Regions from separate parts of the Sessilibacter sp. MAH1 genome, predicted to be linked through region 2. Evidence: predicted binding sites of a transcription regulator. Region 2 holds the regulator's gene; each other region holds the start of a gene.

Region 1 (7,632 bases), on a different contig from region 2:
GCTTTAACCGGTTGCTTAGGCACCCAATAAGCAACAATATTATCGTTGGTTTCGCTGTTGGTGGGAATTTCCACCAACTCCACACGGCCTTCGCCCCAATCGCCTTTGGGCTCAATCCATAAACTCGGTCTGTATTCGTAATGAGCTTCTGTGTCTAAATAATTTTCACTGTCGCGATCACGTTGTGCCAAACCAAATCCGCGAACGTTATTTAAACCCGAAGAGGTTATTCCTAATTGCTTAGGGTTTCTGAGCGGACGCCAAATCCATTCACCGTTTTGAGTTAAAATTTGTAAGCCGTCAGAATCGTGAACTTCAGGTCGAAAATCATCGTAAAAACGCGTTTTATTCTCGCCAAACAAAAACATACTGGTTAAAGGCGCAACACCTAGTTTTTTTATGTCTGATCGAAAAAATAAAGTCGAGCGCACGTCAATAATGGTATTCACTTCGGGATGGATCGTGAATTTATAGGCGCCTGTAACCGATGGGCTATCTAGCAAAGCCACTACTTGCAGTTGGTTCGACGGAGTACCTGAGTTATCCGAATTTTCTGTCTTTGGTTTTTTCAGCCAAAATTCTTTAAACGTTGGAAATTCTTCACCGCTCAACTCGCCCGTATCAACAGCTAAACCTCTAGCAGAAATGCCGTAATTTTGTCCGGGGCCTACTGGACGAAAATAAGAAGCGCCTTGAAACACAATAATTTCGTCTTTGTATTGTTTAGAGTTCAATGGGTAATGAATTCTAAAACCTGCAAAACCTACATCGTTATTAGAATCTAAGGTCAGATTTTCAGCTTCGCGCTCGTACAAAAAATATTGTGGATCAAAATTTAAATGCTGATGAACGGAATATTCATCAACTAAATTGATGCCAACAGGATGTTTGTATAAAAAGCCGGGATGAAATAACTGTATTTCAAAGTCGGATTCATTTTTCCATATGGATTTTTCTGGGTTATAGCGAATAGATCGATATTGCTGGTAATTTAATTGATCTAAGCTCGCCGGTAAGGTATTGGCGTCGGCCACATAACTCTTACTGGCGAGATCACGTGCGCGATTCACCACGAGATCGTATAAAACTTGATGGCTGTCTGGACGATCGCCGTTTTTTAGTTCTTTAATTTTTTGATCTTGTGCAGACACAGGTCCCGGCAGCACAGCAGACTCAGCGGAAGTACTGACAGGAGCGGAACCAGACTCCACAGCCGGAATATCATTCGCTTCATTAATGGGCTTAGTAGAAGCCTCCGCATTGCTCGTTGGCTCATTGGTTTGCGGCGACACACTAACTTCAATGCGAGCTTTCTGCTCGGCTACTTTAACAGTTTGCTCGTTCGCTGCGTCTTGCGCATATACCGAAGTAAATCCAACCGTTGAAACTGCAAGCGCCAACCATGAGCGCTTGTTACACAAACACTGTTTGTTCATACCTTGTGTTCACTTAATTAATTGATAGCTAGGAGTGCCGTATCGAAATGTTTTTTTGCAACAACGAAGGTGCTTCTTCTTTAAGTACATTTTCGATAACAAGAGCCTTGTTAAAATTACAAATCACTTTGTAAGTGAGCTCTTGAAACTCTGCCAAACCTATTTTTTGTTAGGAATTTTTATGAATGAGTGTGATCTAGTCACCAATTTTGCCCACCAGTGGAACACTCGTATATTCTAGAGCAAAAGATCTGCCAACTAAAATGAAGTAACCCGGGGTGATAGTGTGATTTGAAAAACAATTCTAGAAAAAATCCTTAAGAATACTGTTAATTTTTATTAATCAGACAACTAATAAAAAGTTCAGCCAAACGGAAGCCGCGTTAACTCGTTACCATTAAATAACATTCCGTTTTTGGATACAGCCAACAGTAAACACATAGAATGAAGCAGCAATAGTCTAAGGAAAAAACTGCTATAAAAAGGTACATACCGATCTCAAGAACAGAAAAAAATCGATGTTTTACAGGTATAGCAGACGCAAGAAGTTGCGGGCGCCTTATTATCATAGTGCAAGTTATAAAGCTATAGAGCGCATATATAAACTACTAAAATTTACAAATTAGCAATGCGGTCTGGGTAAGAACTCATCACCCAGAGCGGGTATTTGATTATCGCCTAATTTGAGCATAGGCGAAGAGCTTGCAGAAAATCAGAGGCGCCATCAAACCCATTAACGAATGGGTATTTTATGCAGACCGCATCAATTTAAACTCAAACACATAGAGCTCAACAAAAAAGAACAAATATTCAAAAAGACTTACGTCCGTTAACCATCGAATCACTTTATAACGGCGTAAGCAAAAGGGTTACCGTTGATCTTTAGTTAAACATCAAAGAACTTGCTTAAGCAGTAAAAACCTGCCTAATAAGGTGAGGCTTTTACTAAATTTTAAAGAAATACCAACCAGCTCGGAGGCGCACAATCAATGAATCCGAAGTAGCATTAATCCGAAATATCTAAAGGTTAAAAAGTCGAAGCGTCAATAACCAACCGGTAATGTACAAATCATGCAGTCAAGCTGTGCGTGATATTTTTGCAAAAGACTTTTCATCTTCAACGACAGCCACACCTTTGGCGCCAAACGACAAAATATCTTCAACTTTATCTTGGCTTGTGGAGAACGCCACAGCATCGATGCCTTTGGATACTGCCAATGTAACCGCCAAATGACCCAAGCCGCCTATTCCGGCCACACCGACTTACGCACTGGGTTTTGCGTCAAGTTTTAAAAGCGGTGAACGGGTTGTTACATTGGCACACAATAATGGTGCAGCCTCTTCAAAACTGATAGCTTCTGGAATGTGTGCCGCGAAATGATCATCCACAACAATGTTGTTAGAATAAACAACTTAAGAAATTACCGCGCTGAATACACCATTCGATCACTGATACTTATCTCTTGCGCAAGTCCCGCAATGGCAAGTAGAACTGCACTGCTCAAGCGTGGTTGGCTAGACATAAATAACGCTTTAACTGGATTAATTAGAATTTTTTGAATAAACGATTCGCATAATTACCTATTTATTAAAGTGTTTAAACTTAAAGAGTCGATAGAATAATTATCCTGAATTATTGCCTATTTTTACCAAATACTAAAAAATATCTGCAACACTAATATTTAATATCAGTTCAACATTAAAACCAATTGCCTAATACTACTTTTTTATTGTCATTTTCTACGTAAATTATTAGAAGCCTGATCCATTGTTATAATTTAGTGATAGCATCGCTTGATATGGATAGTTTAGTACGGAAGGGTTAGCACGGAAAAGTTGGCGAGTTTAATGAATACAGAATCAAGCAGTATAGAGATTTTACCGAATACAATTCAAACAAACTCTCTAGCAAAACATATTAGTGAATTAATTGGCTTAAATAAACGTTTAGACACCCCTATTAAAGGTTTAAGCCTGCATCGTTGGGAAACACCAACAGACCCTACCAGCTATATGCTTGCACCCAGCATTTGTTTAATTGGTCAAGGCAGAAAACGCTTATTTTTAGGCGATGACAATTTTGTTTGTGATCCACACACATTCTTATTAACATCCATTGAATTACCTGTTGTGACTCAAATTGCAGAGGCAAAACCGGAGACGCCGTATTTGGGTATCACCATGGAATTAAATCTAAGAATGATCTCGCAATTAATGCTCGATGATCCTTCTAAGCAAGCACGTAATTCTAATGATCGATTGGGTGTTTCGGTCAGTGATTTATCAGAAGATTTAATCGATGCCTTCGCTCGATTATTAAATTTATTAAAAACCCCCGAAGACTTACCAGTATTAGGCCCATTAATTCAGCAAGAAATTTATTATCGCTTATTAAAAAGTGATCAAGGTCCGCGACTTAGAAATATCGTGACCGGCGGGAACCATAGCCATCAAATAGCTCAGGTGATTGAGTCATTAAAAGCTAATTTTTGTAAACCCGTTAAAATCGAAGCATTAGCCAATGATGCGGGATTAAGTATTTCGGCATTTCACAATCATTTTCGAGCGATGACCGCAATGACACCGTTGCAATTTTTAAAGAAAATGCGTTTGAATGAAGCTCGCCGCTTAATGCTTGCAGAACATCTAGACGCATCTAAGGCGGCTTACGAGGTTGGTTATGAAAGCCCTTCGCAATTTAGTCGCGAGTACAACCGCATGTTTGGCGCACCGCCAATGAGAGACATAAAACAACTTGCTTCTAAATTGTAATATTGGAACCTCTGATTAACTCACCCATGATTTAATCAGAGGTTCCCATTGTTGATACCAAGCAATTTAACTTTTTTACCGGATACGATCGAAACAACTTTTGCTTTGCTTAACTTCGCCTTGTTTTATTCAAAACAGGCAGCTCGCGCTGTACAGTTGTACACACTACATTTATTGGCATTTATTTTTAATACCCCTGTGTAGCGATAAAAGGAAGTATCGCTTTTTTTTATACTCCTTTACTTACAATTAAAATGTTCCAAAAAAATTAATCATTGTTATAACACGGCTTAGAAAATTTAAAACATTAAACATTAAACCCAATTTACCTCGCAGGCCAACATATAGCCCGCTCCGTACACGGTTTTTATTAATACGGGATTTTGCGGATCGGATTCAATTTTTTTTCTGAGACGCGACATTCTTACATCAATGCTTCGATCGTAAGGTGCACTGTTTTCTCCAAGCAGCTGATCACGAGACAATATTTGGAATGGGTGCTTTAAAAGTGCCAACAAAATTTCGCCTTCAGCACGACTGAGAGTTTCATCGCTATCGTTCATGGTTTTTAAACTGAGTGATTCGGGTTTAAATACGCAATTAGCAAACTGAGCTTGTTTGTAACGAGTAATTGTTTTTGGTTTTTTCTTGCGTAACCTGCGCAGTAAACTTTGCACACGGGCGACCAATTCGCGAGGTTCAAAAGGCTTGGTAATATAGTCGTCGGCGCCAAACTCTAAACCAACAACTCTATCGGTTAAGGCATCACGCCCAGAGACAATAATTACTCCGGTTTCTTTATCTTCTAATTTTTTCACCAGTTCCATACCGTCGATATCGGGTAGATTTAAATCCACAATACAAATATCGGGTAATTGTTTGTCAAATTCCGCCAAGGCTTTTTCACCGCGCGAAAAATGACTGACATGATAACGGTAGTTTGTCAGAGAGTTGCATATTAATTCTGCCAAATCTTGCTCGTCTTCTATTAAAAAAATAGAAGGCTTTTCAAATTCACTCATATTGCAACCTCGTTATTATTGTTTTTAGGTCGACTTGGGAAAGCATGTACCAGCGTACCTGGATCAAAGGGTTTATACAGCAGAAAAGCTTTAAAATCATCGGGTGGATCGGATTCGGTGTAACCGGTCATTAAAACAATCACAGCATTGGGATGGCAAATTTTAACGGTAGTGGCAACCGTATAACCGTCGGCAGTACCTGGCATAACAACATCGCTTATAACACCGGCTATTTGATCGATTCCCAATAAAATATTCAAGGCCTCATCGCCGTTGGTAGCTTCAATAACGGAATACCCCAAACGAATAAGTTGCTGGCGAATTAACTCCCGTAAATCGGCGTTGTCTTCGACAAGCAATACCAAATCGGATTCGGGTATTTTTGGTGACTGCCTAGGAAGTGAAGCGGGAGCTTGTGTTATCGCCGAATTAATTCCGTGATTAACCGGTAATAAAATATCAACCCGTGCACCGCTGCTAATATCTTCACGATTTTTAATGCGAAGATATCCTTTCGATTGTTTAACAAAACCGTACACCATACTTAAACCCAAACCAGAACCTGCGCCAATGGTTTTTGTGGTAAAAAATGGCTCATAGGCTTTTTTCAATGCCTCATCTGAAAAGCCCGTGCCATCATCGAGCACGCTTATCATTACATAATTACCGGGTTCTACTTGTTCATCAAAACCATCGCTCACAAACTGGTCTTGATCATAATTTACTGAGGTAACCAATAACTTTAATTCGCCGCCATTAGGCATGGCATCGGCGGAATTTAACACCAAATTTACCAAGGCGTCTTCCAATTGCGCGGCATCCACATACACATCGGGAACGTGGGAGTGAATTTGTGTACGCAAACGAATATTTTCGGAAAGCGGCGCTACCAATAGATCAATAAGTTCGCCGATCATTTTTTCTGGTGTGACGCGCGTTGGTGACAAGGGCTGTTTGCGGGCAAAGGCCAAAAGACGTTTGGTCATATCAGCGCCGCGACGTGTTGCACGAATAGCCGGAGCCAAATTCGCTTGTTGTTCTGGGGTCATTTCTTGATTATTTTGCAACTGTATGAGATTACCTAAAATAATGCTCAACAAATTATTAAAGTCGTGGGCCAAACCACCTGACATTTGCCCAACCGCTTTCATCTTACTTACTTCAGCCATTCTACGTTCGGCTTCACGTTCGTGGGTAATATCAATAGATAAGGTTAAAAACCCGTTAACCTTGTTTTGATCGTCTAAAAAGGGAATTAAAGTACGACGCGTGATAATTTCCTTGCCCTTGTATTGCAAGCGATACTCGTAAATAGGATGCTCACCGTTTCGAGCCTGCTCAATGTACGGACCAAGGGTTTCATACATGTCTTCGCCAATGACGTTAATCAGCGCCTTGCCTTGAATGTCAGATTCCTGCTGATTAAAAATTTCGCGGTATTTTTCGTTGGCAAAAACAATATTCAATTGCGGATCAATATAAGCAATTTGCGCGGGTAATTCGTCCAGTATCATGCGCTGGCGACGCTCAACGATTTTTAACTCGGTCTGAGTTTGCTTTAATGAATCAACGGCCTCTAATAATTGTACGTTCGACTCAGACAGTTCTCGGGTACGCGATTTCACTCTTGAATTTAAATTTTCGATATTTTCTTTTAAGCGATCGACCATTAAATCAAACGATTCTGCCAACGATCCTATTTCGTCTTGGCGATTAATACCGGTTTTGGCCGATAAATTTCCGCGACTGATTTTAAAAGCTGTCATCGATAATTTTTTAATAGGCGTTGTTAGCCATTCGGCAAATAAAAACGCAGCGCCAATGGTGGCAATCAATCCCAACAAACCCATGGCCATGATTCGTTGACTGAGCTGTACCGAGCTTGCTTTCAGATCGTCTAAATACACCGATGAGCTGATGTACCAATCAAAACCGGAAAGGTGTCTTACCAAGGATAATTTTTCATACACGTAACGCCCTTGGTCATCGGGTCGATCCCACTTGTAATACAACTCTTCGCCAGAATCAGCTGCCTCTATTAAGTCAACATAAATTGGATTTTGAGTAACCGGATTAAGCAGTTTTTTAAAATTAAGACCGTGAATGTTCGAGTTGGGATGAAATAACATGTTGCCTTCGGAATCGAACACATACACGTAACCATTTTGGGCAATTTTTACGTTTTCTAAGGCTTTATTAATTTCTAAAATGGCTTGGTGTTTTTGTGCCTCTACTTCTTGTTCGATGTCTTCAATATAAACCCCGGCACCAATCACAAAATTCCATTGCGGGTAGTCTCGTACGTAAGAATATTTATCGATAACATCAGCGCTGCCCAAACGATTCCATTTGTATTTATAAAAGCCAGAACCCTGCTCTCTAACAGATTTCACGATATCGGG
Region 2 (7,632 bases):
ATGGTAACGAATACAAAGCATTTAACACGCTAGATGGTCACGGTATAAAAATCTTGCAAAAATCGGGTGTTAAGGTTGGCATTATAACGGGACGTAAAAGTGCTTTGGTTGAAAAACGAGCCAGAGATCTCGGCATCGAAATTTTAGTTCAAGGCAGAGAAGACAAGTACACCGCACTAAAAGAAATACTGGCTGAACATAATTTTGCACTCAACCAAGTTGCATTTATTGGCGATGATTACCCGGACTTAACCGTTATGACTAAGGTAGGTTTTGCGGTAACCGTGGCAAATGCTTTACCCGCCATGGTTGAACATGCGCACTGGCAAACAACTCGTAATGGTGGCGAAGGCGCGGTTAGAGAAACTTGCGATCTTATTATGCAGGTGCAAGGCACTTTTGATGCTGCATTAAGTCCTTATCTCCAGTAAGGTAGAGTTTGTAAACCAACAGTTTCCAGTCATTAGCAACATGCAATAACGCCCACTCGCTTAAAGTTATCCACAGTAGCCGTGTTAAAAAAAATCTTAACAACTTCCATCATTGCAGGCCTGTTTGTGCTTGTCATACTACTGTGGGAAAACCCTGAAATTACTCAGACTAAACCCGCCACTGAAACACAATCGCAGGCGCCAGTGGCAATTATACAAAATTCCAAAACTCGCCAATTCGACGCAACAGGTCGGCTACAGTATCTATTAGTTGTCGATAAGGCCGAGCAATACCTAAGATATAACGCACAAAACCGCCCGCTCGAAGCCAAACGAGGCTACACCGACTTAAGCAATCCTTTCCTGACGCTGTTTTCCGAACAACCCAATCAAACTCCCTGGAAAATCACCGCCGATCATGGGCGAGCAGAAAATAATGGCTCATTGATTACACTTTGGGGAAATGTGGTGGTCAGAAAAGACTTAGAGACCGGTGGAGAATATCGACTCACAACCGATAAATTGGACGTAAAACCTGTCGAACAAATCGCTGAATCAGAAAGTCCTGTGTCCATTACCAGCCCTGAAGGCATTGCCGACTCTGTTGGTATGCGTCTGAACATGATTACCAACATAACCGAACTACTTTCTCAAGTTACAGGCATTTATGAAACTCAACCTGCACCGTAAAAACGAAAGCGCCCAGCCACAACCATTCGCCTCGGCAGTAAAAATGGTCGTGGTTGTTATTGGATTATTGTTATCAATCAATACCGCCGTGGCATTGCCAAGCGACAGCGATCAACCCATCAATATTGACGCCGACAGAGCTGAGCGAAATGACAAAACCGGAGTAACCATTTTCTCTGGCAACGCCAAACTCAAACAAGGCACCTTGGTAATCGTCGCAGATACAATCACCATTCATCATAAACCCGAAGGCGTAGAAAGTATTACAGCGACAGGAAATCCAGCAACGCTTGAACAAAAACCCAAAATCGACAAACCCACGGTTAAAGCCGAAGCTAAACGCATTCACTACTCTGTCATCAATGAGAAAATCAAACTGTCCGTAAATGCGCAAATTGATCAGGGCGACGGCTCGAAAATCAACAGCGATACCATCGATTACGACCTTAAAGACTCCTATGCCGTAGCGTCGGGTGAGAATCGAGTGAAGTTGATTATTCAACCTCAAAATAAAGACACCACAAACACCAACCAATAAACCTTGTTGAATCTTTCAATTAATCACTACCAGCACTAAGAGTTATGAGTCGACTGAGCGCTAAAAATTTGGCCAAAAGCTACGGATCGAGACAAATCGTATCCGACGTTTCATTTTCTGTGTCAACGGGAGAAGTTGTTGGCTTACTCGGCCCAAATGGTGCGGGAAAGACCACGTGTTTTTACATGATTGCAGGAATTGTTAAAGCCGATCACGGCAGCGTTTGGATCGACAACGAAGACATTACCAATCTTCCCATGCATGGCCGCGCCAGACGCGGACTTGGCTATCTCCCACAAGAAGCATCGGTATTTAGAAAGCTATCGGTCAAAGACAATATTTTAGCAATCTTAGAGACTCGATCCGATTTATCTGCAACAGATCGCAAAGACCGAGCGCAACAACTTTTAGAAGAATTTCACATCACCCACGTACAAGACAGCCAAGGCATCGCCCTATCCGGTGGTGAGCGTCGTCGCGTCGAAATTGCTCGCGCGCTAGCGACAGAACCACGCTTTATCCTCCTTGACGAACCCTTTGCCGGCGTGGACCCAAAATCCGTCGGTGATATCAAGCAAATTATTGAACACCTTCAATCACGAGGAATTGGCGTACTCATTACCGACCACAACGTTCGCGAGACCTTAGATATCTGCGAGAAAGCCTATATTGTGGGCGGCGGGTTTATCATTGCCGAAGGCGACGCTGAGACGGTTTTATCCAACCAAAAAGTAAGAGACACTTATTTGGGTGAAGGCTTTAAGCTCTAAATTGAGCCGCCACCTCAACCGACCCTCAATAAAACAACAAAAGCCTCGACACCTATCAAAGAACCCACAGAAAGACTCTTTTTTAGCCTACAAGACCACCCAAAAGACATTTTAGGCGACATTAAAAAACCGCTTTACCTTGCTGTTGAAATAGGCGAACATTGGTCTTACTGTTAAGTGATCAACAAGTAATCCCCTCCGCTAAAGCACTCGCTGTTCTTTTATTTTTCCCCTCAAAACATTTATTTAAAGAAAATTCAAGGTTGGGCATATTTTTTGCTTAATAGATGTTGCAAAAACGCCCCTTTCAAGTCTACACTGACACTAAGCTTGATCAGAATCAGCTCCGATTCTGACACCGTTTTTGGAAGTAGTGTCAAGTTATGAAACAATCATTACAGCTAAAAATGGGTCAACAATTAACGATGACCCCTCAGTTGCAGCAAGCCATTCGCCTGCTACAACTCTCAACGCTCGATCTTCAACAAGAGATTCAAGAAGCTCTTGAGTCTAATCCCATGCTCGAAGTTAGCGAATCCGATGACTCTCACCTTGATAGCGGTGAGTCCGGCGACAACAGCGAACAACCCAACGAAATTTCCGACAACTTCAGCGAAGAAAAAGTTACCGCAACCGCATCCGAATCCGAATCCGATTCTGGCGACGCCCAAGAAGGCGAATGGCAGGAAAACATTCCCGAGGATTTACCCGTTGATACCCAGTGGGACGACATTTACCAAGGCAGTAGCAACTCTTCCTCGTCATCAGCCGTAGAACGAGACGACAGCTTTTTCGACAGCCAAATCGACAACACCGAGACCCTTCAAGAATACTTACTGTGGCAATTGAATCTGACTCCGATGTCAGAAACCGATCGAACCATTGCTTTAGCAATCATAGACTCGGTAGAGCCCAGCGGTTTGCTCTCAAGCAGTATCGAGGAGATTTTTCACGGCCTACGCGGTGACTGGCGTGAGAATGACGAAGATGCCGAACAAGAAAGCGGTGAGCTTGAAGCTTCTGAACCTCTAAACGAAGACGCAGATACAGACGAAGACCTAAGCCTCGACGAAGTGATTGCGGTTCAACACCGACTTCAACTGTTTGATCCTATCGGCTCTTGCAGCGTCGATTTGTCTGAATGTTTGATGGTACAACTCAATCAATACGCCAAAGAAACACCCGGACTGGAAACCGCCAAGGCGGTAGTTGCAGAGCATCTAGCGTTACTTGGCAGTCGTGACTACAAACAGTTAATGCGTAAATGTCGCGTTAAAGAGCCCGAACTCAAAGTTGCGATCGATTTAATTCAGGAATTAACACCTCATCCCGGCGCTACTATCGGCAGCAGCGATACCAGTTATATCGTTCCCGATGTTTTTGTGAGCAAGCAAGAAGGTCGCTGGATCGTAGAGCTGAACCCAGAAATAGCCCCTAAAATTCGCATCAACAACAATTACGCCAGTCTTGTAAAGCGTGCCGATAGCAGTGAAGACAACACCTTCTTGCGAGATAATTTACAAGAAGCACGCTGGTTCTTGAAAAGTTTACAAAGCCGCAACGAGACTCTACTGAAGGTTGCAAGCTGCATTGTTGAAAAACAACAGGGCTTTTTGGATTTCGGCCCAGAATCCATGAAACCTCTAGTACTTCACGACATTGCCGAAGACGTAGGCATGCATGAGTCGACAATTTCACGGGTAACAACGCAAAAATACATGCACACGCCTCAAGGCATCTTTGAGTTAAAATACTTTTTCTCAAGCCACGTCAGCACAGACAATGGCGGCGAATGCTCTTCAACCGCAATACGTGCCATTATCAAAAAGCTGGTTGCCGCAGAAGACGCTCGCAAACCCTTAAGCGACAGCAAAATTACCGCGTTACTGGCAGACCAAGGCATTCAAGTCGCCCGAAGAACCATTGCGAAATATCGCGAATCCTTGGGTATTCCAGCCTCGAACGAACGTAAAAGACTGGTCTGACCAACCATGACTCGGTGATCTCGACCCTAATTCATACCCGATTACACGGGTTTAAAACCTGTGTAATCAATGACTTAACTCTGACATGAGGAATAACAATGACTCTTAGCATCAGTGGGCACCACGTCGAAGTCACCGACTCTATTCGAAATTATGTTGAAACTAAATTTGAAAAACTCGGCAAACACAACCCGCAAATCACTACAATCAATGTTGTATTAAGGGTTGAAAAACAAAGACAAAAAGCAGAAGCTTCCGTACACATAAGTGGCAAAGATATATTTGCCGAGAGTGAATCTGACGATCTGTATATTGCCATCGATGAAATGGCCGTAAAATTAGATCGGCAATTGCTCAAACATAAAGAGAAAGCAACCAGCCACCGTTGATTATGGACCTCTCCAGCATTCTTACTCCCAGCCGCGTTAAATGTGGCTTGGAGGGATCAAGTAAAAAGCGAACATTAGAAAATGTCGCGCAATTCATTACTAAAGGATTCCCAGTTCTTGACGCTGATGAGCTCTTTCGCCGCCTGATGGCCCGCGAAAGACTCGGCTCGACCGGAATCGGGCAAGGAATTGCGATTCCGCATTGCCGACTGGAAAACTGTACCGGCGTCATGGGAGCGTTATTTAAACTTAATACGCCATTGGACTTTGACGCCATCGATGACGCGCCCGTAGATCTGATCTTTACGCTGCTAGTCCCCGAGGAAGCGGATGACTCCCACCTTAAAACTCTGGCGAAAATCGCTGAGGTTTTGTCCCAAACCGAGCTGGTAAAAAAATTGCGCAACTGCAAAAGTGATGAAGAGTTGTACCAAGTTATTACCCAGCAGTAATCTTTCGTTTCGCGGAGCATAAAATGGAGTTGGTCATTGTTAGCGGCAGATCAGGCTCAGGCATCAGCAGTGCTTTACGTGCGCTGGAAGACGCCGGAATGATTTGTATCGACAACTTTCCAATTACCCTGCTCAAGTATTTGGTCACATCACAAACGGATCAGTCCAAACAATTCGCCGTAAGCATTGATGCGCGCAGTAACCTACAAGAGTTAGAAGCTTTCGATAGTTTGTTTCCACAGCTAGAGAGTTTATGCCGCAAGACACAAATCATTTTTTTGGATGCCCGAGACGATGTTCTCATTCAGCGTTTTAGTGAGACTCGCCGCAAACATCCGCTAACATCCGATAATGTTGATTTGAAAGACGCTATTTTGGCGGAGTCTGAGCTTTTAAGGCCCATTCAAACCCGTGCAAGCCGAGTTATAGACACCAGTAATTTAAGTGTGCATGACCTTCGAAATCTGGTTCATAAATGGGTGACAGGTTCAGGAGCACCGCACATGGCGGTGCAGTTTCAGTCCTTCGGATTTAAACGCGGGTTGCCAGCTGATGCCGATCTAGTCTTCGATGTGCGCTGCTTGCCCAATCCATTTTGGATTCCCAAGTTGCGCGGCTGTACGGGTAATGATCCAGAAGTTGTACAGTTTTTAAAGAGTCAATCAATGGTTCACGCTATGATCGATTCAACACAAAACTTTTTAAAACAATGGTTACCTGAATACGAAAAAAGCAATCGCAGCTACATAACCATTGCTATCGGTTGCACCGGTGGGCAACATCGCTCTGTATATGTCTGTAATGCGCTCGCCGACCAATTAAAAGAAGATTTCGAAAATATACTCGTCCGCCATCGCGATCTGGCGGTGCCGAATCGCTCAAAAACGTCATAGCCGTGTACGGTTATAGTAGTAAACCGTCATAGCGGTAAACTACAGAGAGCATTCTTTTTTTAAAATTTCGATAATTTTCTAAAATAGCGACAATAATAACGATAAACGTTCTATTATTAGCCATCGAAATACAATAATAACAACAAAAGAACTCAACAATAATTTCATAAATCGCGATTAAGTTAACTCATTAAAAGTCACTCAATCACTTTTTATTACTATTCCAAGCGCCTACACAATGATCGAAAAGAATATCCTGGTCTCCAACACCAAAGGCTTGCATGCTCGTGCCGCTACTAAGCTCGCCAAATTGGCTATGCAATTTAGCGCGACACTTTCTATTGAAGCCAATGGAAAAAAAGCAGATTGCAAAAGCGTTATGTCGATTCTGTTATTGGCGGCATCTGCGGGCACTTTAGTAACCATCTGTGCAGATGGCAGCGATGAACAAGCTGCGCTTACTGCGATTGAAGCTTTATTTGCCGATAAATTTGAAGAAGACAATTGAACCCTTTTCACTGCCGTGTATTTTCAGACTTATATTTCCGCTAATATTTCGCACAAATAATTAATAAAACCTTCGTTTTATTTGAAAGCTAATTAATAACAAGATTAATCATTCGAAATCGCCTGCCCCAAAAAGTCTTTAAAAAAGAAATCTTTATCACACCGACTTGTCATGAACATTGCCTAGTCTCTAAACTAACAATATTGATTCACCCGCCTACAAAATCGTGTTTCAACCGAATTGTTAACTTTTTTGGTTGATAAAGCACCGCACGAATAAGCCATCATTAACTGAAGTGGGAATTTATGGCCTCTAGTAAATCGAAAACGCAGCTACTGACTCTAGAATCCCATTCAAAATTAACCGAGATATTATCGGCGCTCGATAGCGGCGCGTTTAATTCAACACGTCGGATGTTGAATGGCCTTCAACCGGCCGCAATTGCGCACTTATTAGCATCTTCACCACCCAATCGCCGGATGTTAATTTGGGAGTGGGTAGATAAAGAGCTTGAAGGTGAGGTAATTCAAGAACTGCCTGACAATGTTCGCGGCCAGCTTTTGAACGAGATGGATACTGCCGATCTTGCAGCAATGGCCGAAGAACTGGAAGCCGATAACGTTGCGGATATTCTTCAACAGCTCCCAGACCAAGTGATTCAAGAAGTTTTGGCGACCATGTCGAGCCAAAACCGGTCTCTTGTAGAGTCGATACTGTCCTACGATGAAGACACCGCCGGTGGTTTAATGAACACCGACACCATCACCGTGCGGCCGGATATCACTCTCGACGTAGTTCTTAGATACTTAAGACGACACGAAGAATTACCCAACTCGACCTATTATCTTATTGTCGTCAACCGATCGGACATTTTCTTGGGTTTGTTACCCATTACCAAATTATTGACCTGCGATCCGAGTTTAACCGTGCGCGAGATCATGGATACAGACGTGACGGCAATTCATTGCGAAATGAA
Region 3 (7,632 bases), on a different contig from region 2:
GTTTCTGGTTCAATATATCCTGCCATTCCATCAGTACTCATATCTAATGATCCTCCGTCAATACATGAATCAAGAACACCAGGAGATTTAGTAGACTCAGGAATTATTACATTTCAATCCTGCAGATTTAATTGGTCAACAATAAGAATGGGTGGTATTTATACATTTTCACGCGGAGCCGAACCATCATCAAGTTGCAGCCTTTTAGTAATTACACAAAATCCTTTTACCGGAGAACATCGATTAAGATTTCAAATAAATTAACTTTTCAAATTGCAAAAAATTTATAAAGTATTTAGGCATCCTTGAAGACTTTTATTCCATTAAAAAGTCTGCCGAAAAAAACAATCTAACCAGTTTTTAAGTTAATATTTAAGATAAAACCTTCGATTACATTATGGATGACTAAATTGAAGGTTTTATAATTTTTCACTTATTTTTTATTTGTGCAAACGTTAAATCATACTTTGCTAGCAACTGCTTAACGCGGTGCGAATCGTTACTCGATGCCTTGGTCTCTCTGCTTTTATTAAACAGTATCCTGCCTGCTTCGGCCATATTGCTGCTGCTTCGGCAGACGTCTACAACAATACACAATTTGGCTTGTTCAAAATAATCCAGCTCTTCAAAGGCAGAATCACCTATAAGTTGTTTAAGATCCTCTAGTTGTGTTTTTTGGTGATTAACCGTATTTGAGTTAGGCTGCCATTTCTTCTGTAGACGAGCAATTTCTTCGGTTACGACCTGTTCGTTAATACGCCCGCCGCTGCTTAAGGTAGCCATGCGAATAATACTGGCGTTAAGGTCACGAAAGTTACCTCGCCAGCTAGCTTGTGGTGATCGTGCAAATTGCAGGTATTTTGATCGAGCGTTAGTATTAAAAGATACTAAACTGTTTTCTTTAGACGAATAGCGCTCTAGTTCGTAATCAATATTAGGTTCTAAGTCTTCTAGTCGCTCTTTTAAAGACGGCAAGTAATAGGTCCATAAATCGATTCGTGCGAGTAAATCTTCTCTAAATTCGCCACTTTCAACATGTAACGTTAAATCTTTATTGGTGCCGGCAATAATTTGAAAATTACTCGTTATTGGTTTATCGGAGCCTAACGGCATGTAGGATTTGGTCTCAATGGCATGTAACAACATCGCTTGCTCGTCTAATCCTAACTCGCCTATTTCGTCCAAAAACAGTAAACCTCCATCGGCTTGTTTTAATAATCCAAGCCTGTCGGTTGTTGCACCGGTATAAGAACCCTTTTTATGACCAAACAACGTTGACATAGCATTATCGCCACGCAGTGTTGCGCAGTTTACTTCTACTAATTCACCGGTAAGGCCGCCGCGTTGTTTACGCAGTTCGTAAACTCGTTTTGCCAGTTGAGATTTACCCGCGCCGGTGGGGCCCATAATTAAAATCGGTTCTTTTGATTTGATAGACACCTTTTCTAATTGCGCAATGGTGGCGTTAAGTTGTTTGTTGCGTGTTTCTATTCCACCTTTTAAATAGTCAGTACCTTCTTGGTGTTCTTTTTTAAATCGTGAGGCAATTTGATCGTATTTAGAAAGATCTAAATCGATAATTTGGTATTTACCTTCTGCTGACCTATCACGCGGAGGCGGCGATGTTTGCAGCAGTTTACCGGGTAAATAATGCGCCTCGTTTAACAGATACAAGCAAATTTGCGCGACGTGAGTGCCGGTGGTGATATGAACAAAATAGTTTTCTCTTTGCGGTTTAAATGTGTAAGAACGTGCGAAATCTAAGAGTGAGCCGTAAACGCTTTCAAAATCCCACGGATTACTAAAATCAATAAAATGAAAATTAACCTTCGTAGAAGGTGACACCACAGCAATGTCTTTCGCAATAAGCTCGGCCAGTCGTGTTGAATTTTTATCCAGCAACAACTCAAAACGATCGATCAATACATCTTCTTGCTGGCAAATAGACACCGTTGGTCGCCAAAGCTCCCAGCGTTTTTTGCCCTGCCCTCGGTTATCCAGAACCGTACCTAAAATACCAATAACAACCGTTTTCATAACCAACTCTTTAACAACTCAACACGAAAAACCGGTAAACCCACGGATATATAATAATATCTTTTTAGATATACGAATAATATATATGATAGGTTTATCACTGCGATGATTAGTAGCGAGAAAATCTTCAGAATCCTTCCAAACAATATATTCTCTATATATTTCAATAACTTACTAATAAAAAACCAAATATATATCACTCAAATTCACTATCTGGCACAGCTATCGCTCTAATAAAAATAAGATCGATGGTAAAAAGTAACGTTTATTATCGGGTCGTATAACAACAGTATTGTGCCAAGCACAAAAACTCCCTGTATATAAATGGAATGATTATGAGCACTAGAAACTACGACATCATGGAAGCTGGTGGAGTACCAATTAAAACCTGGACACGCGGCGTGGCTTTCGAAGAAGAAGCTAAACAACAGTTGGCCAATATCTCTAGAATGCCGTTTGTACATAAATGGGTGGCCGCAATGCCCGATGTACACCTTGGTAAAGGCGCGACCATTGGTAGCGTGGTACCAACGGTAGGCGCGGTAATTCCAGCGGCGGTAGGTGTTGATATCGGTTGTGGCATGATGGCCGTTAAAACCAACATGACCGCCAAACAATTACCCGACAACCTATTTGAAATGCGCTGTGCCATTGAAAAAGCCGTACCCCATGGCAGAAGTTCTGGCCGAGGCAGAAACACTCGCGACGTTGGTGCCTGGCATAATTTACCGGAAGATGTAATTCAAGCTTGGCTGCCTATATCGCAACAATTTGATGTTTTAAAAGAAAAACACCGCATTTTAAAAAATACCAACAATGTAAACCATCTAGGAACACTGGGTACGGGAAACCATTTTATTGAAATGTGTTTAGATGAACACCAAAGCGTATGGTTTATGTTGCATAGCGGCTCGCGCGGTGTAGGTAATCGAATTGGTACGCATTTTATTGAAGTTGCGAAAAAAGAAATGGAACGCTGGATGATTCAATTACCCGATCGTGATCTTGCGTATTTACCCGAGGGCTCTGAACATTTTGACCATTATATTGAAGCGGTTGAATGGGCACAAAATTTTGCAAAAATTAATCGCCAGGTGATGATGCAGCGCGTCATTAATGCTGCGAGATCGGTATTAAACTTTAACTTTGAAGCCAATATAGAAGCCGTAAATTGTCACCACAACTATGTATCACGTGAAAACCACTACGACAAAAACGTTTTAGTTACTCGTAAGGGTGCGGTACGTGCACGTAAAGGTGAGATGGGAATTATTCCCGGCAGCATGGGTGCAAAATCGTTTATTGTGCGCGGCCTAGGTAACGAAGAAAGCTTTTGCAGCTGTAGCCACGGTGCCGGTCGAGTTATGTCCCGTACGCAAGCGAAAAAAGTCGTCAGTTTAGAAGAGCATAAAAAGGCCACTGAAAATGTAGAGTGCCGTAAAGATGCCAGCGTAATTGATGAAACACCTTCTGCCTATAAACCTATCGAAAAAGTCATGGAAGCGCAAAAAGATTTGGTAGAAATTGTTTATACCCTTAAGCAAGTGGTTTGCGTAAAAGGTTAAGGTAATTTTAATTGAACAGGTTTTTTATTAACACAAGGAAGTGTTCTTCTAATTAACGCTAAAAAATTTAAAGCAACAAAAAAATTCGAATATAACTATGGACAAAATACTATTAATTGATGGATCACTCGGTGAAGGTGGCGGCCAAATTTTACGAACCTCATTAACGCTTGCCATGTGTTTAAAAATTCCGATTACCATCAATAATATTCGAGCTGGCAGACCAAAACCGGGTTTAATGCGCCAGCACCTCGCGTGTATAAATGCGGCAAAAGAAGTCTGTTCGGCAAAGGTTGTAAACGCAGAACTAGGCTCACAATCAGTTACGTTTATACCAGGTGATATAACAGCCGGTAAATTCCACTTTTCGGTTGGTAGTGCTGGCAGTACAACACTTATTTTTCAAACAATATTTTTAGCATTAACGCAAACTAACGAAATAAGTGACGTAACATTCGAAGGTGGCACACACAATCCATTTGCCCCAAGCTACGATTACTTAATTGAATGTTTTAAACCCATGGTTGAAAAACTGGGTTATAAATTTGACGCACACTTAGAAAACGCTGGTTATTACCCTGCAGGAGGTGGATTATGGCACTGTAGAATCTACCCTAAAGAATCCGCAAAAGTATTGAGCTTAATAACGAGAGAACAAATTAAAAAAATACATGCAACGGTTAACATTTCAAACCTAAAGCACAATATTTTTGAACGCGAAAAAAATGTGCTTAAAGAACAGCTGGACCTTCGCGACAATCAAATTACAGAAAAACACCTTAACTCAATCAGCTCCGGCAATGCCGTAGGTGTTACCATTGAAAGTGGCAATGTTATTGAGTATGTAGAATCACTGGGCGCAAAAGGCTTAGCCGCTGAAAAGGTCGCACGAGATGTGGCTGGCAAAACCCGTGAATACATCAAAAACAACACCCCGGTGGGCGAATATCTTTCTGATCAACTTATTCTACCGATGCTTTTAGGTAATGGCGGAGAATTTTTTACTAGCAATATCAGTTCTCACTTAAAAACTAATATAGATACCGCAAACAAAAGACTAAAAGAAAATAAAATCTATTCGAAAACATTAAGAATCGAACAAACCAACGCTAAATATAAAATTATCTGCGAATAGTAAATTTTGAGTTAAAATAAACCTACTTTAAGAAAGGTATGTTTTGATTAGCCTAGAGTTTCTCACTGCACAAGGATAACTTGTCAAATTCAAGAACAACAAGTGTTTGAGATAGTGAAGAATTTGGGAGTCGCATTTTCAAAATCAGCCCTCTGATTAAACATGGATAAGTTAATCAGAGGTTCCACTGTATTAACTCGCTAATTTATCGATTTAAATTAGCGATCAATCTTCACCCTCATCAATACGAATATCAGCATAAGGCTTTTTCCACAAATTGTGTTGAGCTTCTTTATCGAGCGGCGTACCAGCAATAGAGTTGGTGTAATTACTGATTAATTTAATCGCCAATGCTAGCACCACTTCTAATGCTTGTTGATCAGAATAACCCGCGTCAAAAAATTCTTGTAACTGCATTTTAGAAACCTTACCGCGCGTTAAAATCATACGGCTGGTAAATTCACTCAAGGCGTTGTGTTTAGGGTTAGACAGTCTACCACCGCCGCGCAAGGCATTAACATCGTCTTTACTAAGACCACTGCTATCGGCCAAAATTGTGTGCCATGGCATACAGTAATGGCAATCATTTTCAAAGTTAGCCGTCATATAAATGACTTGTTTTTCTTGCGCATCAAACGAAGAGGTTTCGAACTCATCCCACATAAACGTGTAGCCCGCTAATAATTGCGGGCTAAGCGCCATAACTTTTTCTACATTAGGAATAAGACCAAAATTTTGCTCAGCCTTTTCTAACCAAGCTACAGAGCCTTCGGGGGCGTTTTCTTTTTCAAATAACGGAAAATGTGACATAATTCTCTTATTAAACCTGCTCTTATAACCATATTTAGTTTGATATTTACCCAACATGACTTTTTAAAATAAAAGCCATAATTATGAGCAAAAACCGTTGTATGGCTGTAAAAGTTACACCACAAAAAGTAACCTGTCAAAATATTTTATAATGGTTATCATGAGTTGATAAACTGTCTTTCGGTTGACCTTAGCCTATATAAAAACCCCTGAATAACTCACCCATGATTTAATCAGAGTTTATCCTATAGTTACTCCGGTTTATTGCAATAAACCGCAACAAATCTTATGTGTTAACCGTAAATCGGAAAAAATGCATTTCTGTTTCAAAGTCAAGCTTATAAGAATGGTTGAACTGCCCATTAGTTATTGCATTAATGGAATTTTGCCAAAATTCAAGTGCCCTTTTATTTTCTTTAAGCACTCTTATTAGCCACTTCCCGGGATATAATTGAACACACAAATTAAATGCACTACGACCAATCCCTTGCCTAGAATAACGTTTTAACACAAAAAATTGATCGATATCGTATCTTTCGTTATCTTCGGGAAATTTTCGAATAAACACAAATCCTGCGATTTCATTATTCACCTCAATAAAATAAGGGATATGATCAGATTCACTCCAATAGGGTTCGATTAAATGTTTATGTTTAAAGTAACGACCGTTTGTGGGTAGATTACTGTTTAACATAGCCGAAAATTCGTAGATATAACAATTAAATAAAGAGATGATAATGTCTTCTTTATCTTTCGTTATCCTTTTAAGTTTTACTTTCATAACCTTTACTTTAATTACAACAGAATTAAGGAGCTTCTGATTAACTCTAAGTATCGTAATTAATTCTAGGAAACTCTGATTAACTTAGAGTTTCTAGCGACACAAGGATGTGTCGCCAATTTCAAGAACGGTAAGTGATTGAAATTGTGAAGAAAAAGGAATCAATCAGAATGGTCTACTAGGAAAATTGAAAATAAAATTCATTTATAAAAAAAGCGAGCAACTTACGTTTACTCGCTTTTTATCTAACTTTCGACAGGAACCTTGATTAACTCAGAGCTTCCTAAACTTTATTTAGCGTAGTTTTGTGGGAACATCGCACGCAGAGCTTCTTCGTCACGTTCTTTTTTGAATTGAATGTCACTGCCTACTTTGCGAGCTTTTTCAACGGCAGGTCGAGCATCAATGCGTGCAAACCAAGTTTTTAGATTTGGATAGTCGTCTAATGCGTTTTCACCCAAAACAAAACCTACACGGTCTAACCAACCCCATGCAGAAATGTCTGCGATGGTATAGGAATCGCCCACTATGTACTCTTTTCCGGCTAATTTAGCGTCGAGCACACCATATAAACGCTGAATCTCTCGACGATAGCGATTAATTGCGTATTCTATTTTTTCGGGCGCAAAATGTTGAAAATGAACAGCCTGACCGGAGAACGGCCCAATACCGGTGCCAATGAACATCATCCAAGATAGTAACTCGCCTCTATTGGCATCGGCGCCGAGCAATTCTTTTCCGTATTTTTCAGCGATGTAAATTAAAATCGCGTTGGAATCAAAAACAATCGTGCCTTCATCATCAATTGCAGGAACTTTTGCATTTGGGTTAATTGCGGTAAAAGCAGGTAAATGTTGTTCACCTTTCATGGTGTCTACGGGGACAACTTCAAAGTCTAAACCCAGCTCTTCAAAAATAAGGGCAACTTTCATTGGGTTTGGTGTAGGGTGGAAATAAAATTTGATCATGTTTCAGTCCTAACAATATTTTTTTATTTAACTAACGTAAATTTATAAAAATCCTGATTTATTCAGAATTCTAAGCAATACAAGAAGCCGTTGCTGACTTAAAGAATGCCAAGCAATTTATGTAGAGAAAATATTAAACGTCGTGTTTTAATATTTTATTCTCTGATTAATTCATACATGAATTAATCAGAGGCTCCTTAAGGCTTAGTTGGTAATAAGTCTTAGTCGGTAATATTGAGACCATCAAAATCACTGGCACTGTGACGTTCTCTTAATTGTTCGTTTTCAGGCCCCCAAGTACGGTTAACAATACGGCCCTTTCTAACACCGGGTCTT

What was found. Region 2 encodes sigma-54, which starts transcription at its own class of promoters, with help from an activator protein. Its sites were predicted from a motif close to TGGCACANNNNTTGCNNT; they were not measured.
Region 1: a site for sigma-54 is predicted at 1,676-1,693, ahead of ACYQ28_RS13285 (OpgD/OpgG family glucan biosynthesis protein). Genes of this name have one in related genera too.
Region 3: a site for sigma-54 is predicted at 2,252-2,269, ahead of ACYQ28_RS15300 (RtcB family protein). Genes of this name have one in related genera too.

What each region holds. Positions count from the first base shown of each region.
Region 1 is NZ_BAAGIC010000013.1:15,022-22,653, reverse strand. Features, by position in the region: gene ACYQ28_RS13285 (OpgD/OpgG family glucan biosynthesis protein) at 1-1,436, opposite strand, end outside; gene ACYQ28_RS13280 (hypothetical protein) at 2,514-2,693, opposite strand; gene ACYQ28_RS13275 (hypothetical protein) at 2,700-2,825, opposite strand; gene ACYQ28_RS13270 (AraC family transcriptional regulator) at 3,285-4,208, shown strand; gene ACYQ28_RS13265 (response regulator transcription factor) at 4,523-5,230, opposite strand; gene ACYQ28_RS13260 (cache domain-containing protein) at 5,227-7,632, opposite strand, start outside.
Region 2 is NZ_BAAGIC010000015.1:73,511-81,142, reverse strand. Features, by position in the region: gene kdsC (3-deoxy-manno-octulosonate-8-phosphatase KdsC) at 1-431, shown strand, start outside; gene lptC (LPS export ABC transporter periplasmic protein LptC) at 513-1,121, shown strand; gene lptA (lipopolysaccharide transport periplasmic protein LptA) at 1,099-1,659, shown strand; gene lptB (LPS export ABC transporter ATP-binding protein) at 1,704-2,429, shown strand; gene ACYQ28_RS14675 (RNA polymerase factor sigma-54) at 2,813-4,414, shown strand; gene hpf (ribosome hibernation-promoting factor, HPF/YfiA family) at 4,513-4,803, shown strand; gene ptsN (PTS IIA-like nitrogen regulatory protein PtsN) at 4,806-5,255, shown strand; gene rapZ (RNase adapter RapZ) at 5,279-6,148, shown strand; gene ACYQ28_RS14655 (HPr family phosphocarrier protein) at 6,387-6,656, shown strand; gene mgtE (magnesium transporter) at 6,962-7,632, shown strand, end outside.
Region 3 is NZ_BAAGIC010000016.1:80,863-88,494, reverse strand. Features, by position in the region: gene ACYQ28_RS15310 (hypothetical protein) at 1-264, shown strand, start outside; gene rtcR (RNA repair transcriptional activator RtcR) at 430-2,037, opposite strand; gene ACYQ28_RS15300 (RtcB family protein) at 2,373-3,602, shown strand; gene rtcA (RNA 3'-terminal phosphate cyclase) at 3,700-4,737, shown strand; gene ACYQ28_RS15290 (carboxymuconolactone decarboxylase family protein) at 4,963-5,547, opposite strand; gene ACYQ28_RS15285 (GNAT family N-acetyltransferase) at 5,834-6,328, opposite strand; gene ACYQ28_RS15280 (glutathione S-transferase family protein) at 6,619-7,296, opposite strand; gene yghU (glutathione-dependent disulfide-bond oxidoreductase) at 7,518-7,632, opposite strand, start outside.